Regions from separate parts of the Yersinia canariae genome, predicted to be linked through region 2. Evidence: riboswitches for the same ligand, from Rfam matches in the RefSeq annotation. Region 2 holds a riboswitch; each other region holds the start of a gene.

Region 1 (5,904 bases), 1.2 Mb from region 2:
CACGGGTCACTTCCCCCTGCTGCTCAAAACCCACATCTGCCCCAGCAATAAAGCGTACGGACTCATTTGCGATATCATCTTGAAGACTAATTTCAGATGCGCGTTGAAGCTGTTCTGCCCGTAATGCTTTGGTGTCTACCATCTGGTAACCCGTTCTCGATATTAGTTTTTTGCGATAGTCATGCTTGATGGTAAGGCTGTGATAACGCATGCACCGCCTTAACAAAAGCACCCGCATGTTCTGGCGGAACATCCTGATGGATACCATGGCCCAGATTAAATACATGCCCTTCACCCTGACCGAAACTGGCCAGAATCGTGCTGACTTCCTGCTCAATACGCGCAGGTGATGCATAAAGGATGGACGGGTCCATATTGCCTTGTAGAGCAACTTTGTCGCCCACACGGCGACGCGCATCGGCAATATCCGTGGTCCAATCCAGGCCCAAAGCATCACAACCGGTGGCGGCCATCGCCTCCAGCCATTGCCCACCCCCTTTAGTGAACAAGGTCACTGGCACTCGCCGCCCATCATTTTCACGGATCAGGCCATCAACGATTTTATGCATGTAATTCAAGGAGAACTCAACATAATCGCGACCGGTCAGGACGCCACCCCAAGTATCAAAGACCATCACAGATTGCGCGCCAGCTTTAATTTGAGCATTGAGATACAAAATGACACTGTCAGCCAGCTTATCCAGCAACAAATGCAAAGTCTGCGGCTCGGCATACATCATTTTTTTCAGTTTAGTAAAGGCTTTGCTACTTCCGCCTTCAACCATATAGGTCGCCAGTGTCCATGGGCTACCGGAGAAACCTATTAATGGCACCGCACCGGCCAACTCACGGCGAATTGTTCTCACCGCATTCATGACATAACCCAATTCCTGTTCAGGATCGGGAATGGGCAGTTTTTCAACATCTGCGCGGCAAGTGATCGGAGATTGAAAACGCGGGCCTTCGCCGGTTTCAAAATAAAGCCCCAGCCCCATGGCATCAGGAATGGTCAGAATGTCTGAAAATAAAATCGCCGCATCCAGCGGATAACGACGCAATGGTTGCATCGTCACTTCACAGGCCAATTCAGCATTTTTGCACAGCGACATAAAATCCCCGGCAATAGCACGGGTGGCTTTATATTCTGGCAAATAGCGACCTGCCTGGCGCATCATCCACACCGGAGTCACATCTACCGGCTGGCGTAATAAGGCACGCAGATAACGATCGTTTTTCAACTCATTCATGACAAAGCTCCCTTGATTATCTACCCGCATTGTAGCATGCCAGATAATACTTTCCTGTTGTGGCTAAAGAGGGTTTTTTAGCTATTGGCTGGCATCTTCCTGCTCTTCGCGACATAAAACAACGGTATCTTCAATCAGTCGACGTGCCACGGTGCCTGGCGGCGGCAGTAAGGGTAATTGGTCATAGCGATACCAACCGGCATTCAGTAGCTCTTTAGGATCATGACGCAGCTCACCGCTATCATACTCCGCCATAAAGGCCATCATCAGTGAATGTGGGAATGGCCACGGCTGTGACGTCACATAACGCAAGTTTTTAATGTGGATATTACTTTCTTCCAACACTTCACGGGACACCGCCTGTTCCAGCGTCTCCCCCACTTCTACAAACCCGGCTAACACCGTGTTAATACCACCACGATGACGAACATGCTGTGCCAATAAAATCTCATCACCACGGCGAATGGCAACAATCACGCAAGGGGCGATTTGGGGGTAATAGCGCTCACGACAGTGATTGCACAGGCAAGCCCACTCAGTGCGGCTGGCATGCATTTGATGCCCACAATAGCCACAATAGCGGTGAGAGCGGTAAAACTCGGCTAATTGCACTCCCCGGCCCGCTAGTTGAAACAAACCGCGATCCACATCTAATAATTGCCGCACTGACCCCATATCCGCAGACATCATCTGGCGAATAAGCCAAACCGCCTGCCCTTGCCATTCACCTATCTGCCTTGCGGTTGCGCCCTGTAATGACCAATTGGCCGCATTACCTTGTGGTAACTCCCCTTTTGGTAACCATAATTTATTTTCATGGCTGACAATCCACCAGCCACTTTCTTTACCTGTAAGTTGTAGTTCCATATCGTTGTTGCACAACCTCGACTTCACTGGCAATCTAGAATCTGGCTTGTTACATTTTTGTAACCCATTATTACTACACGGAGTCGATCTCATGCTCAACCGACTGGAAAGCCTGACTCAACGCGTTGGCGGCAGTAATGAATTAATTGATCAATGGCTTCATGCACGTAAAGAACTTTTGGTCTCGTATTGCACAGTGATCGGTATTAAGCCGCAAAAAGAAAAGCATACCCCGCTTAATGAAAAAGCGCTGGAGAACTTTTGTCATAATCTGGTGGATTATCTCTCCTCTGGGCATTTCAATATCTACGACAGAATTATCAAACAGGTGGAAGGTGCATCCAGCCCGAAAATGGCTCTGACGACCAAAGTTTATCCTGCCTTAAAAAATAACACTCAAACTATCATGGCTTTCCATGATCGTTATACAAACATTGAGATCGATGACGATAGCTGTACAGAGTTTCAACAAGCTTTATCCGATATCGGCGAAGCGCTTGATGCCCGTTTTCGGCTGGAAGATCAATTAATTCAATGGGCGGCTGAATCCTGGCAAGCCGCCCAGCCGGTGGTTCAAGAGGGGCAAGTAAAATAGCGCCCTGATCAGCACAGGCTTGTAGTTTTAATTCAACCTCGTATAGTAAGGACTCTTGTCGGAGTGCCTAGCGCCTGTTTTCTTCGGAAAGCAAACGCAGGCTGAGACCGTTAATTCGGGATCCGCGGAACCTGATCGGGTTAATACCCGCGAAGGGAACAAGAGTAATTTATCGCTACAGGCCCGTCTCCTCTCCTTTAACAGGTGGCTGCCGGTCACTGGCCAACATCGTTACTCCCGCCAAGCTCCAGACAAGCAATTTTCCCTATAAACCACACTGGTAGGAATTTGCTATGTCTAATAATACAACTCAAAACTCATTACTCCCGCGTAAAGCTGTACCCCGTAAACAAGTGCGCGAAGAGGCGCAACAATTTATCGATACCTTGCAAGGCGTGACTTTCCCCAACTCGCAACGCATTTATCTGCAAGGCTCACGGCCCGATATTCAAGTTCCCATGCGCGAGATCCTACTCAGCCCGACATTGATAGGCGGCAGCAAAGACACTCCGAGTTATGAAAATAACGAAGCCATTCCCGTTTATGACACCTCCGGTTCTTATGGCGATCCGAGCGCCAAACTGGATGTCCATGCTGGCTTACCTAAGTTGCGCGCAAGCTGGATAGCAGACCGCCAGGATACCGAAGCACTGACCTCCGTCAGTTCCGGCTTTACCCAACAACGGCTAGCTGACGAAGGGTTGGATCATTTGCGTTTTGAACATCTCCCACGGCCTAAAAAAGCGATTGACGGCAAATGTGTCACACAATTGCATTACGCCCGAGCCGGTAAAGTGACGCCGGAGATGGAATTTATCGCCCTGCGAGAAAATATGGGTCGCGAGCGGATTCGCGGTGAAGTATTGCGCCACCAGCATCCGGGGCAAGCCTTTGGTGCTAACTTGCCGGAAAACATCACGCCGGAGTTTGTTCGCCAAGAAGTGGCCGCCGGTCGGGCCATTATTCCCGCCAATATTAATCATCCCGAATCTGAGCCAATGATTATTGGCCGTAATTTTTTAGTGAAAGTGAACGCCAACATCGGCAACTCTGCCGTGACCTCTTCCATTGAAGAAGAAGTGGAAAAGCTGGTGTGGTCTACCCGCTGGGGGGCTGACACGGTGATGGACCTGTCCACGGGCCGCTATATTCATGAAACTCGTGAATGGATTCTACGTAACAGCCCGGTTCCGATTGGCACCGTACCCATCTATCAGGCGCTGGAGAAAGTCAATGGCGTGGCGGAAAACCTAACCTGGGAAATATTCCGCGACACTCTGCTAGAGCAGGCTGAACAAGGTGTTGATTACTTTACTATTCATGCTGGTGTGCTGCTGCGCTATGTACCGATGACCGCCAAACGGCTGACTGGCATTGTCTCCCGTGGCGGGTCAATTATGGCGAAATGGTGCCTTTCCCATCATCAGGAAAATTTCCTGTATCAACATTTCCGTGAAATTTGCCAAATTTGCGCCGCCTATGATGTTTCATTATCACTGGGGGACGGCCTGCGCCCCGGTTCTATTCAGGACGCCAATGATGAAGCCCAGTTCGCTGAGTTACATACCTTGGGCGAATTGACCAAAATTGCCTGGGAATATGACGTGCAGGTGATGATTGAAGGCCCAGGACATGTGCCGATGCAGATGATTCGCCGCAATATGACTGAAGAACTGGAGCATTGCCACGAAGCGCCGTTTTACACCTTAGGCCCATTGACCACCGATATTGCTCCCGGCTATGACCATTTCACCTCCGGTATTGGAGCCGCCATGATTGGTTGGTTTGGTTGCGCCATGCTGTGTTATGTCACCCCCAAAGAACATCTTGGCCTACCCAATAAAGATGATGTGAAGCAAGGGCTTATCACCTATAAAATTGCGGCCCATGCGGCAGATCTGGCGAAAGGCCACCCCGGCGCGCAGATCCGCGATAACGCCATGTCAAAAGCCCGTTTCGAATTTCGTTGGGAAGATCAGTTCAATTTGGCCCTCGATCCCGAAACCGCCCGGGCTTATCACGATGAAACCCTGCCACAAGAGTCGGGCAAAGTCGCTCACTTCTGCTCAATGTGTGGGCCGAAATTCTGCTCCATGAAGATTTCGCAAGAAGTGCGTGATTATGCTGCGAAACAAGAGCTGGCGGCAGCACAAGAAGCAGCCGCTCAGCCAATAGAGATCCTGCAATCCGGTATGGAGCAGATGTCGGCCGAGTTCCGCTCCCGTGGCAGCGAGCTGTACCACAGCCCCGCCAATCTGAAAGCGGAGGCGAATAATGAGCCCGTCTGATAATACATTATTTTCTGCTGAAAAAGGCTTTCCAGAGGAAAAACAGCGGCTTGGCCTTTATCCCGTTGTCGATTCGTTACTTTGGATTGAACGGCTGCTGTCGGTGGGCGTAACCACTATCCAATTGCGTATTAAGGATTTGGATGATGCGCAAGTGGAACAAGATATTGCCGCAGCAATTGAATTGGGCAAACGCTATCAGGCACGCCTATATATCAATGACTATTGGCGATTGGCGATTAAACATGGCGCTTATGGTGTTCATCTGGGGCAGGAGGATCTGGAAACCACTGATTTAGCAGCCATTCAACAAGCTGGATTACGGCTGGGTATTTCCACCCACGATGAGCATGAGCTGGCAATCGCCAAGGCTGTGCGGCCTTCCTATATCGCGATGGGGCATATTTTCCCCACTCAGACCAAACAGATGCCGTCATCCCCTCAGGGGCTGGCGGTACTCAAACAAATGGTCGACCACACTCCAGATTACCCCACTGTCGCTATTGGCGGCATCAGTATTGAGCGAGTCCCCGCCGTATTGGCTACCGGAGTGGGCAGTGTGGCGGTGGTCAGCGCGATTACTCAGGCCGATGACTGGCAGCGGGCAACAGCACAATTGCTGCACCTGATAGAGGGTAAGGAGCTGGGTGATGATAAATAAGCATGAGCTGAGTGACAGTGAATTCTTGCGCTATAGCCGCCAATTATTGCTGGAAGATATTGGTCCTGAGGGGCAGTTGAAGCTGAAAAATGCCAGCGTATTGATAATCGGCCTAGGTGGTCTGGGGTCTCCCGCCGCACTTTATTTGTCAGCTGCGGGTGTTGGCCGCTTATTATTGGCTGATGATGACCAACTAGAATTGACAAATTTACAGCGCCAAATCCTGTATCGCACCACAGATATCAG
Region 2 (5,904 bases):
TAACAACTTGATCATCAATACGTTGGATTGCTTGCGGGCAAGTCTGATGACACAAATCACAGCCGGATAAACACAGGCGCGGGTCAAATAACACCTCTGGATGACGTGAGCGGCTTTCTGGGTTTTGGCACCAGCGGCAGCTCAGCGAGCAGCCTTTGAGAAATACCACACTGCGAATACCAGGGCCGTCATGAGTGGAATAACGTTGTAAGTTGAAAATCATCTTATTCCTCCCCTAGGGTGTGATCTCGCCGCTATTGCCACAATAAGCTGCTGTTATTGATTGCCAGTATCTGCGTAATATAGGGAAAGAAAAATTGATGAAATTTGCCGCGGAGTTCCTCTTTTATGTCTGCCTCACGCCTGCAACAACAGTTTATTCGCCTCTGGCAACGTTTTAACGGTTTAGCCACAGAGACCACCTTGCAGGAGCTTGCTGACGTGCTCTGCTGCTCTCGCCGCCATGTGCGATCCTTACTGGGCAGTATGCAGCAAGAGGGGTGGCTGAGTTGGCAAGCGGAAGCTGGCCGTGGTAAGCGCTCACAACTAACCTTCCTCTATTCCGGCTTAGCGCTGCAACAGCAGCGGGCCGAAGAGTTACTCGAACAAGACCATATTGACCAACTGGTGCAGCTAGTTGGGGATAAGAAAGCCGTCCGCCAAATGCTGCTATCCCAATTAGGGCGCAGCTTCCGGCAAGGTAAACATATTCTGCGCGTGCTCTATTACCGGCCATTACACAACTTATTGCCCGGCACTGCACTGCGCCGCTCAGAGACGCATATGGTGCGGCAGATTTTTAATGGCCTGACGCGGATAAATGAGGAAAATGGGGAACTCGAGCCGGATTTATCTCATCACTGGCAGGCGATCAGTCCACTACACTGGCGCTTTTATTTGCGCCCCGCCATTCATTTTCATCATGGCCGTGAGCTGGAAATGAATGATGTGATTACCAGTCTGACCCGGTTAATCCCTCAGCCCTTGTTCTCACATATCACGGCGGTGCGTTCGCCCACGCCGTATGTGATTGATGTGCATCTCAGTACCCCAGATAGCTGGCTGCCGTGGTTATTGGGCAGTGTGCACGCCATGATCTTGCCGCAAGAGTGGGAAAATCAACCGGACTTCCGGCGACATCCTATTGGTACAGGCCCTTATTCGGTGATCCGGAATCACCACAGCCAATTGAAAATTCAGGCGTTCGACAACTATTTTGGTTTCCGAGCACTGATTGATGAGGTCAATATCTGGGTATTACCGGAGCTGTCTGAAGAGCTGGTTTATTCGGGAGTACAATTACAAGCTGACGATACCAGTAAAAATGAGCTCGAAAGCCGGCTGGAAGAAGGCTGTTATTTTTTGTTATTCGACCAACGGTCTCCCCAGACCAGCCATCCCGAGATCCGCCGTTGGCTCTGTGAACTGATAACCCCGGTGGCGCTGCTCAGCCACGCCGACCCTTTTTATCAGCGCTATTGGTCACCAGCTTATGGCATGTTACCGCGCTGGCATCACAACCGGCTCACCGCATTGGAACCGAAGCCAGAAGGTCTGACCGAGCTAACACTGACTTTTTACAGCGACCATTCAGAATTTGATGCTATCAGCCAAACTCTGACCCATTTGCTGGCCGCTCAAGGGGTGACCTTAAAAATACAAATAGTGGATTACACTGAGTGGTATCAGGGTGATGCGCAGAGCGACATTTGGCTTGGCAGCGCCAACTTTTATTTACCACTGGAGTTTTCCCTATTCGCCACCTTGTATGAACTGCCGCTACTGCAATATTGCCTGGACGAAGAATTAAACCAAGATGTTGAATTATGGCGAAATAACACCCTCCCCATGGCGGATTGGAGCCAACGATTGGTTAGCCAGAATCAATTCCACCCGCTGTTCCATCACTGGCTAGAATTATATGGGCAGCACAGTATGCGCGGGGTGCGCATGAACACATTGGGATGGTTTGACTTCAAATCAGCCTGGTTTACGCCGCCAGAGGGTTAAAGCCGCTTTCACCCGCCCAGATTAATCTCTACAATAGCGCCGTCTCAACGGGGTGCTAAATTGCAGCAAAACCGCCATTTAGCTGAGAGTAAACCCGTCGAACCTGATCCGGTTAACACCGGCGGAGGGATTTGAGAAAAATAACGCCGTATCATCATGATACTCATGTTATTTACTGCCTCAGATACCTTTGCCACCTTTATTTTTAAGGAGTGCAAAGTGTTTAAACGCATTATTCCCTGCTTGTTTTTGTTATCTGCGGCGGCCGTGGCGGCTGATAAACCGACACTGACAGTCTACACCTATGATTCCTTTGCTGCCGACTGGGGCCCTGGGCCGGCCATAAAAAAAGCCTTTGAAGCCGAGTGCGATTGCCAGCTTAAATTTGTCGCGCTGGAAGACGGTGTTTCGCTGCTAAACCGCCTGCGGATGGAAGGTAAAAATAGCCAGGCCGATGTCATTTTAGGGTTGGATAACAATCTGGTGCAGGCCGCAGAACAAACTGGATTATTTGTTCAAAATCAGGTGGATACCAGCAACCTGACTTTACCAGAAAAATGGCAGAATAAAACTTTCGTCCCATACGATTATGGCTATTTTGCTTTTGTGTATGACAAAAACAAATTGAAAAACCCGCCCAAAAGCCTGCAAGAATTGGTCGACAGCAAAGAGCCGTGGAAAGTCATTTATCAAGACCCGCGCACCAGCACACCTGGCCTCGGTTTAATGTTGTGGATGCAAAAAGTGTATGGCGATAAAGCCCCACAAGCATGGCAGCAACTGGCGAAGAAAACCGTCACCGTGACCAAAGGCTGGAGCGAAGCTTACGGTTTATTCCTTAAAGGTGAAGGAGATTTAGTGCTGAGCTACACCACCTCCCCGGCTTATCATCTGATTGAAGAAAAGAAAGACAACTATGCCGCTGCTGATTTTAGCGAAGGCCACTATTTGCAGGTGGAAGTGGCCGGTGTGGTCGCGTCCAGCAAACAACCCGAACTGGCACAGCGCTTTATGCAATTTATGGTCACCCCGGCATTCCAAAATAATATTCCGACCGGTAACTGGATGTATCCAGTGATAAAAATGGATTTACCGGCCGGATTTGACACCCTGACAGTGCCACAAAAAGCATTGCAATTTGATGCAAAAGACGTGGCTGATAATCGTGGCAAATGGATTAAAGCATGGCAATCCGCCGTCAGCCGCTGATACCCGCGTGGTTGTGGCCAGGGTTACTGGCCGCTTTGCTGATAGTCGGTGTCGCCTTGCTGGCGTTCACCGCTATCTGGCGTCATGCCCCTGAGGCCGACTGGCAAAGTATCTGGCATGACAGCTATTTGTGGCATGTGATTCGTTTCACATTCTGGCAGGCATTTCTCTCTGCACTGCTGTCCGTCATCCCAGCCATTTTTTTGGCTCGTGCCTTATATCGTCGCCGCTTTCCTGGCCGCCAACTGATGTTGCGCTTGTGTGCGATGACGTTGGTGCTCCCAGTGCTGGTCGCCATATTTGGCATCCTGACAGTCTATGGTCGTCAAGGGTGGTTGGCGGGGTTATTTGGCTGGCTTGGTGTGGAGTACCGCTTCTCACCTTATGGTTTACAAGGGATTTTACTGGCGCATATCTTTTTTAATATGCCGCTGGCGACCCGCTTGTTATTACAGTCACTAGAAAGCATTGCGGTTGAACAACGCCAGTTAGCCGCCCAACTGGGTATGAATGGTTGGCAGCATTTTCGTCTGGTCGAGTGGCCTTATCTGCGCCGCCAAATTCTGCCAACTGCCGCGCTGATTTTTATGCTGTGTTTTGCCAGCTTTGCCACCGTGCTTTCTCTGGGGGGCGGGCCACAAGCTACCACTATCGAACTGGCTATCTATCAAGCGCTCAGTTATGACTACGATTTGGGGCGCGCGGCATTACTGGCACTGATTCAACTGGGTTGCTGCCTGGGATTGGTGGTGCTGAGCCAACGGCTAAGCTCAGTGCTGGCGGTGGGCAATACCCACGGGCAAATCTGGCGCAGTCAGCAAGATAGCGCGTGGTCACGTATCAGCGACACACTGTTAATCGGAGCGGCATTATTATTGATGGTGCCGCCATTGCTGGCGGTCGTGATTGATGGCAGCAATAAAACAATATTCAGCGTGCTACAGCAACCGGCGCTGTGGCAAGCCTTCTTTACCTCACTGACCATCGCCATTGGGGCCGGATTATTGTGTGTCACCCTGACCATGATGCTGTTGTGGAGCAGTCGTGAATTGAAACTGCGCCAACACGCGGCTTACGGGCAAGCATTGGAAATCAGCGGGATGGTGATTCTGGCGATGCCGGGCATTGTGTTAGCGACCGGTTTTTTCTTATTGCTCAATGACACACTGGGTTTGCCGCAATCCCCTTATGCGCTGGTGATTTTGACTAACGCATTGATGGCCGTGCCCTATGCTTTAAAAGTGTTGGATAACCCGATGCGCGATCTGGCAGAGCGCTATACGCCGCTGTGCTTGTCACTGGATATTCGCGGCTGGCACCGTTTACGCCATATTGAACTTAGCGCGCTGAAACGCCCGCTGGCGCAAGCTCTGGCCTTTGCCAGTGTGCTTTCTATCGGGGATTTTGGTGTCGTGGCACTGTTTGGTAATGAGCATTTCCGTACCTTGCCATTTTATCTTTATCAACAGATAGGCTCCTATCGCAGCAATGATGGTGCTGTGACCGCCTTGCTGTTACTGCTGCTGTGTTTCCTACTGTTTACTCTTATTGAAAGACTGCCGAGCCGCCATGCTAAAGCTTGAGAAAATCACTTATTTGTATGACCACTTACCAATGCGTTTTGATGTGTGCATTCAGCCCGGTGAGCGGGTGGCCATTCTTGGCCCAAGTGGGGCGGGTAAAAGCACTCTGCTGAGCCTGATTGCCGGTTTTTTAGCGCCCGCCAGCGGCCGTATGTTGCTGAATAATCAAGACCATACCATAACGCCGCCCGCCCAAAGACCGGTGTCGATGTTGTTTCAGGAGAATAATCTGTTCTCACATTTGAATGTTGAGCAAAACATTGGGTTGGGATTGCACCCGGGGCTAAAACTCAATCATGAGCAGAAAGCACTACTCGGCCTGATAGCACAACAGGTGGGATTGGAAGAGTGCCTCGACCGACTGCCCGCACAACTTTCTGGCGGCCAGCGCCAGCGGGCAGCACTCGCCCGCTGTTTGGTGCGCAGCCAGCCCATCCTGCTGTTGGATGAGCCGTTTTCCGCGCTCGATCCAGCACTGCGCAATGAAATGCTGCAATTGGTCGAAAACGTCTGCGAAAATCGGCAATTGACCTTGCTGATGGTGTCACACAATCTGGATGATGCCGCCCGCATTGCCGAGCGCACTTTATTAGTGGTGGATGGGCGCATTTACTACGACGGCCCAACAGCAGCACTGGTCAATGGCAGTGCGCCAGAAGCCAGTGTGCTGGGCATTGCTGCCGCCCGGTAAATTAGCCGGCTAATACTTTCCACAACAGATGTCGATAAAGCGGCATTATTGGCTGCATATGTAGCCAGGTAAAACTGGCAATTGCCACGACAATAGAAAGCCCCGCCACCCAGCGCAAGCGGGCCAAAGGCAGCCATTGAGTCAAACGATCCGGGCTGCGTTTACCAAAACGCCACCAGCGCCATGACAACCACAATGCCAGCCAAATCAGCATCACCACCGCGAACAGCAGCCACTTAAACATGTAACTGTTGGCGCTATGTGGGATATCAATGGCAACGCCGGCCAGTATGCCGGGGAAGAAATAGACCGGCGGCCATGTCAGACAGCCAATCACATTCGGTAAGGCAAATTTTACCGGCGGTAAATTTAGCATCCCCGCGACCATCGGAACGATAGGTCGGGCCGGGC
Region 3 (5,904 bases), 460 kb from region 2:
TGATGGGAAATTGGTTGGCGCTATCAACTTGCACGACTTGCATCAAGCTGGTGTAGGCTGATATCCCGTCATCTTTCAAATTGCAGGTGTGTTGGTTATTTCTCACTTGCCACTATCCTGCAATTTGAAAAAAATCAAAAATCAGTGCCAGTTAGGATCTTGTCCTAATTGCTTTTTCAGCATGGCCTGAACACTCTCACTTGGACGCCCCAGCCATTGATAAGTGGAAAATTTGCTCGGCGTATCAAGGGCTTCCGGCTTATCATCTACCGAAACTCGCATCCCCCATGCTTGCCAAACTTGTTTTTTGTCCCGGCTGAAGGCAACCCACATAAATTGATTACTGCAATCATGGGGTTTACAAATCCGCCCCACTTTATATTGCTGCCCTTCCCAGCTTATTACCTCATACGGCGCGGACGTCCCGACGCCTTTACGCGCCCAAGCCGGTAAATTTTTCTGGCTCTTCACCATTTTTTGCCAGCTATTTTTATACACCGGCTGCTGCAAAAGGTCTGCGGTGGTGGGAAGCGGTTGGGCCGCTGCGGGCTGAACAGATGCTGAGCTTGCTGGAGCCGAGGCAACATTCGCCACTGGCTGCGCGAAAGCCCAGGAACTGACACTGAGTATCGTCGCAGCAACTAGACAATGGAGGGTTTTGTGACCTTTCATTATCGAAAATCCTTATTATCTGATTAATCTACTCGCCAGGTATTCAACTGGCCACTGTGCAACAAATTTGCATGCGTGATATTAGTTTGCATGTCTATGACCCGTAACTGTAGAAAAAGTTGATCCATAGCACGAATTTTCATCCTAATTCTCGTTATACCGCAATCGGTATGACAGCTTGATGTAAGATATAAACCAGACAATGTTGAATTGATAACCATACTCCACATTATTCAAATTGCAGGAAAGCGGCAAACAAGTGAGCCCGATGAGTTGCCTCCAGCCAATGATTCGGGGGGAAACCTGCCGAGAGCGGCCAACGCACATGCAACTTGAAAGATGACGAGTCTATTCCCGAAAAGGCCATGCCATGTTGACCCTTGAGTTACCCGAAGCCCCCGAGAAGTTGTATTACTCTGCCGGGGATGCCCATCCGCTAGACAAGCTCGAGAGTGATAAAATCGTCCAAATGGTGATAGACCTGGATGTCGCCAATTCTGACAGTGAACATTACGTCACGGGTTGGATGGGGCTAAATAGCGTGGTGATAATACGGAATTATCAAAATAAACGCGGCACGGCCAATGGCTTTGTAGTGAACAAAGGGGACCGCTATCGGCTGAGCATTCAGTCGATTGAATTCCGTATCCCTAAGGTGGTGTTATGGATGAGTTTTCGCCGCAAGCCCCGCACCATGGAGTTAATTACTTACGAAACACTGGGTGACCAACCTAGCGGCATGCAGCAATACCGTAATATCCTCGAAGAAGAGTTACGCCAACAGCTGGATAGTGATTGGCGCGAACTGAATGATTATTTGGGTGCTGCTTGTTGGCAAATCGAAAATGACGTCCCATTGTGGCGACAAGCGCATCAAGAAATAACATTGGATGCCATCAGCCAACTCGCTGCGGCCCCCATTTTCCGGACCAAACACTTACAAGCTGATGGACATTATGCCGGTTTCTGGGCAGGAGAATACTTTTTTGCCATCAGGCAACCGACGGCAGATAACCCATTGCCAGCAGTACAAATTTCCTGGCGAGAAGATGAAAAAGACATCGGCAGCTATCAGTTTGACTTGATCAAAGATGAAGCGGGTAATCCGAAGCTCCTGCTGTGTATTCGCCCGCGTAAAGGAGCCGAAAGTTACTTACTTAACCGTTTTGATGCTCATCATTTGCAGCGTGCCATCGCGATATTTACGATGACACAGCGCTATTTACTGGCGCAAGAATAGCAGTCATTTCGAGGAAAAAGGGGATTACCACCATTGGTGGAAATGATGCACCGGCCCGATCCCCTGCCCCACTTCCAGGGTGTCGGCTTGCTCCAATGCCCCTTGCAGATAATTCTTGGCCGCACTTACCGTATCGACCCAATTGGTGTGCCGTGGCCGCAATGCGGCGAGGGCTGCCGATAAGGTACAACCGGTGCCGTGGGTATGGCGGGTATCAACCCGGCGAGTGACAAAACGCTGTTCACCCTGTGCGGTAAACAGCCAGTCCGGGCTTTCCTCACCGCTCAGATGCCCTCCTTTCATCAATACCCCCTGACAACCTAATGCTAACAATGCCCGCCCCTGCTCACACATTTCCTGCTCATTATCAGCCGGATTGCAATTAAGTAATGCCGCGGCCTCCGGCAAGTTAGGGGTTATCAAGGCCACCTGAGGAATCAGTAAACGGCGCACCGCATCAACAGCGTCGGGGGCCAGCAAAGGATCACCACTTTTGGCAACCATCACCGTGTCTAGCACCACAAACTCTATGGGATAGCGACGCAGCTGCGCGGCAACAATATCAACAATTTCAGCATTTGCCAGCATGCCGATTTTGGCGCTATCAATACGCACATCACTCAGCACCGAATCCATTTGAGCAGCAACAAAAGCCGCGTCAATAGAATAAACCAACTGCACGCCACGGGTATTTTGTGCCACCAAAGCCGTGATAACACTGGTGCCATAGGCCTGTAATGCAGAAAAAGTTTTTAGATCAGCCTGAATACCGGCACCGCCGCTCGGATCAGTTCCGGCAATGGTGAGTGCATTTATACGTTTCATGAATACGCCCCCACAATCATATCGGCATGCGATATTGTGAATAGCAAGGTGTGAGTCGTGATAACTGAAGAAAAAACGGCAGGTTGAACGAACATATTCCTCCTAACCGGCGGTCAAGAAGGCGGTACCTGGCGGTGCCGAGACTTCCCTACGCTGGTATAATCCAGATCAGGTAATACGGGTAATATCTCAGCCATATCACTATTTGTGACAGGCACCCCGAGTCAGAATTGTTATTATCACGGGCTGGTGATAGAAGATCAATCACGTATTCGCTCACCCCATGTTCAACGCAGCCGTTTGGGAGGGATAAAACAAGGATGAGTATCAAGATTCGTGAATATCAAGAGAGTGACCGGCCATTTTTGCGCACCTTGTATTTGGCATCACGTCGGGCCGCATTTAGTTGGTTGGATGGCGAGCATTTTCGTCTGGAGGACTTTGACCGCGTCACTCTTGGGGAGACTATTCTGGTCGCCATTGAGGGTGAGTCTCACGCGGGTTTCGCTTCAATATTTATGGAGGAAAGTTTCCTGCATAATCTGTTTGTTGACCCCAAAGCCCAGCACAGTGGAGTCGGGCTGGCGTTATTGCAAGCAACACAGCATCGGTTTAACAGCCATGGCTCATTAAAGTGCCTGGCAAAAAACCAGCATGCACTGGCGTTTTATCAAAAAAATGGCTGGGTGGCCATTGCGACCGGTAAGAGCAATGACGGTGACTATGTTTTAATGCATTGGCATAATGAAAAGATTAAATAAGAATTAATATTGATAATGTGGTCTAAAAAGCAAAACGGGGAGCCGAAACTCCCTTATTTTTGTTCCTTACTGTTCGCGTAGTGTTTTGACATCCTCAGCTTTTATATTCAGTGCTGGTTGCCCAAACTGTTGCAACAGATAATTACTCAAACTAACCACCTGCTCATCAGTCAATGTATTAGCAAAACCGGGCATAAAGACTTCACCGTCATTGGTTTTCCGCGACACACCATGGAGAATGACATTAATCAGGTTATTTTGAGTGGAAGCCCCAACTACCGAGTTTTTCATCAGTGATGGGTAATAACCGTCTTTCACACCCTCGCCGGTAAAACTGTGGCAACTGGCACAATTGCCCAGATACAAACGCGCACCATCGGTGTGGTTATCTGCCGTGAAAGGCATCCCGCGTAAGGTATTAACACTGGTTGCCGACTGCCCCCAATCCGAACGGCTCTTGGTTTCGTCATCCGGATTTAAGGGTTTTAGGCTGCGTAAATAAACCGCCATCGCGTTCAGATCACTCTCAGTCAGATGACGAGTACTGTTTTCAATGACTTCCGCCATCGGCCCAGCCGCTTGTGCTTTACCGTCGACATGGCCGCTACGCAGATATTGCACAACCTGTTCCTGACTCCAGCCCCCAATCCCGGCATGTGGGTCTGAGGTAATATTGAATGCCGTCCAGCCATCAATCTCTGCACCGGCATAAGCTTTGCTGTCTTTCATTCCCATGGTGATATTGCGCGGGGTGTGGCATTCACCGCAGTGACCCAATGCCTCAACAAAATAAGCACCCTGATTCCATTGCGCATCTTTGCTGGTATCGGGTTGGAAGCGCTGCCCCTCAAAGTTCACCAAATTCCAGAACCACAATCCCCAGCGCTGATTGAACGGGAATGGCATGTCATTCTCGCGATTCGGCTGATGTACCGCAGGCAAACTGAACAGATAAGCTTTGATGGCTTTGACGTCATCATCTTTCAGCAACGTATAGGAGGTATAAGGGAATGCGGGATAAAGATTCTCGCCGTTTTTGCCTTTCCCTTCATGCAAGGCACGCAAAAACTCCTCATCCGTCCAATTGCCAATGCCGGTTTCTTTATCCGGAGTGATATTAGGTGAATATAGGGTGCCCATCGGGGTTTTAAATGCCAATCCGCCGGCAAAGGGTTTGCCATCCTTAGTGGTATGGCACGCCACGCAGTCGGCGGCTTTAGTCAAATACTCGCCACGCGCAATCAAGTTAGCATCCGCACTGCTGTAGCCGCTGACAGTTAATCCTAATGCAACAAACAAAAATTTCACTGAGTGGCCCAGGGTTGGTTTTTTCATCTTACACCTCGGCCTTTAATGTTTCAGCGATACGCAAAGAGAGTGCTGCAATCGTCAAAGTACAGTTCACTGAACCGACAGTTGGCATCACACTGCTGCTGGCGATAAACAAATTTTTGTGGTCATGAGTACGGCAATCACTGTCCACGACGGAATCTTTCGGGTCATTGCCCATGATGGTGGTGCCAGTGATATGGTTATTGTTAGCAAAGTTATTGTGGAACTGAACTTCTGTGCCGCCCATCAGCCTTGCCGCCTCGGCATAAACTTGCTGAGTATGTACGGCACTTTTGCGCACATAATCATCCATCGCATAGTAAAACTCTGGCTTAGGAATGCCGATGGCGTCTTTTTCTGTCGGGCTAGGAATAATGCGATTTTCTACATGCGGTAGGATTTCGTGGAAACTGTCGAACTGCACAAATCGTGCCGCCCGATCGCGGATTTTAGCATCAAGCTGTGGCCCAAGCTGTAACTCCCCTTGCTTAAGCAACTCAATAGTGACCTGATCAGTGCGAGATAAGTTAGATAAATGAATCTTTTTCGCGGCATATTCAGCACGGAAAGCGCCATCACGAAAGCCAATCAAAGACGTCATTTCCTGCGGGCCGCGCCCCGGCCATAGCGGCTCATTGGCCATAAAGGTAACGCCCGTCCCAGGGTGGTCCATCAGATTGCGCCCGACCATATCGGAGCTATTCCCCACACCGAGTGGGTTTTTACCACTGGTGGACATCAGCATCAGCTTCGGCGTTTCAATACCATTGGCCGCCAGTACAAAATATCGCCCTTCGGCGCGATGCTCATGGCCTTGCGCATCTTTAAACAGTGCGGCAGTAATCTGCTGCTGGTCATTCACTTCCAGTTTATAAACCACGGCTTGTGGGCGAATAATCGCACCAGCAAGCTCTGCTTTTTCAACATGAGTGATGGCGTTATACATCGCCCCTATCGGGCAAATTGGCATGCAGTTATTGTTACCACAACAGGTAGGTCGGCCATCATAAGGGCGGCTGTTACGCGCAACCGGCTCAGTGACAACATCAAAGTGACTGCCATTAAAAGTGTGGC

Evidence for each region. A riboswitch is a leader RNA that binds a small molecule or an ion and turns the genes downstream of it on or off. The one in region 2 is predicted to bind thiamine pyrophosphate.
Region 1: it holds a riboswitch for thiamine pyrophosphate, as region 2 does, so the genes downstream of both, thiC (phosphomethylpyrimidine synthase ThiC) here and thiB (thiamine ABC transporter substrate binding subunit) in region 2, are expected to answer to the same signal.
Region 3: it holds a riboswitch for thiamine pyrophosphate, as region 2 does, so the genes downstream of both, thiD (bifunctional hydroxymethylpyrimidine kinase/phosphomethylpyrimidine kinase) here and thiB (thiamine ABC transporter substrate binding subunit) in region 2, are expected to answer to the same signal.

What each region holds. Positions count from the first base shown of each region.
Region 1 is NZ_CP043727.1:4,312,303-4,318,206, forward strand. Features, by position in the region: gene nfi (deoxyribonuclease V) at 1-142, opposite strand, end outside; gene hemE (uroporphyrinogen decarboxylase) at 180-1,247, opposite strand; gene nudC (NAD(+) diphosphatase) at 1,329-2,114, opposite strand; gene rsd (sigma D regulator) at 2,206-2,709, shown strand; TPP riboswitch at 2,759-2,884, shown strand; gene thiC (phosphomethylpyrimidine synthase ThiC) at 3,003-4,997, shown strand; gene thiE (thiamine phosphate synthase) at 4,984-5,658, shown strand; gene F0T03_RS19740 (HesA/MoeB/ThiF family protein) at 5,648-5,904, shown strand, end outside.
Region 2 is NZ_CP043727.1:798,295-804,198, reverse strand. Features, by position in the region: gene F0T03_RS03770 (glycyl-radical enzyme activating protein) at 1-223, opposite strand, end outside; gene sgrR (HTH-type transcriptional regulator SgrR) at 349-2,010, shown strand; TPP riboswitch at 2,049-2,158, shown strand; gene thiB (thiamine ABC transporter substrate binding subunit) at 2,230-3,219, shown strand; gene thiP (thiamine/thiamine pyrophosphate ABC transporter permease ThiP) at 3,195-4,802, shown strand; gene thiQ (thiamine ABC transporter ATP-binding protein ThiQ) at 4,789-5,493, shown strand; gene F0T03_RS03745 (DedA family protein) at 5,495-5,904, opposite strand, start outside.
Region 3 is NZ_CP043727.1:1,253,763-1,259,666, reverse strand. Features, by position in the region: gene gutQ (arabinose-5-phosphate isomerase GutQ) at 1-61, shown strand, start outside; gene F0T03_RS05830 (inhibitor of vertebrate lysozyme family protein) at 142-672, opposite strand; gene F0T03_RS05825 (hypothetical protein) at 1,043-1,912, shown strand; gene thiD (bifunctional hydroxymethylpyrimidine kinase/phosphomethylpyrimidine kinase) at 1,937-2,737, opposite strand; TPP riboswitch at 2,866-2,969, opposite strand; gene F0T03_RS05815 (GNAT family N-acetyltransferase) at 3,058-3,498, shown strand; gene F0T03_RS05810 (cytochrome c) at 3,565-4,833, opposite strand; gene F0T03_RS05805 (GMC family oxidoreductase) at 4,835-5,904, opposite strand, start outside.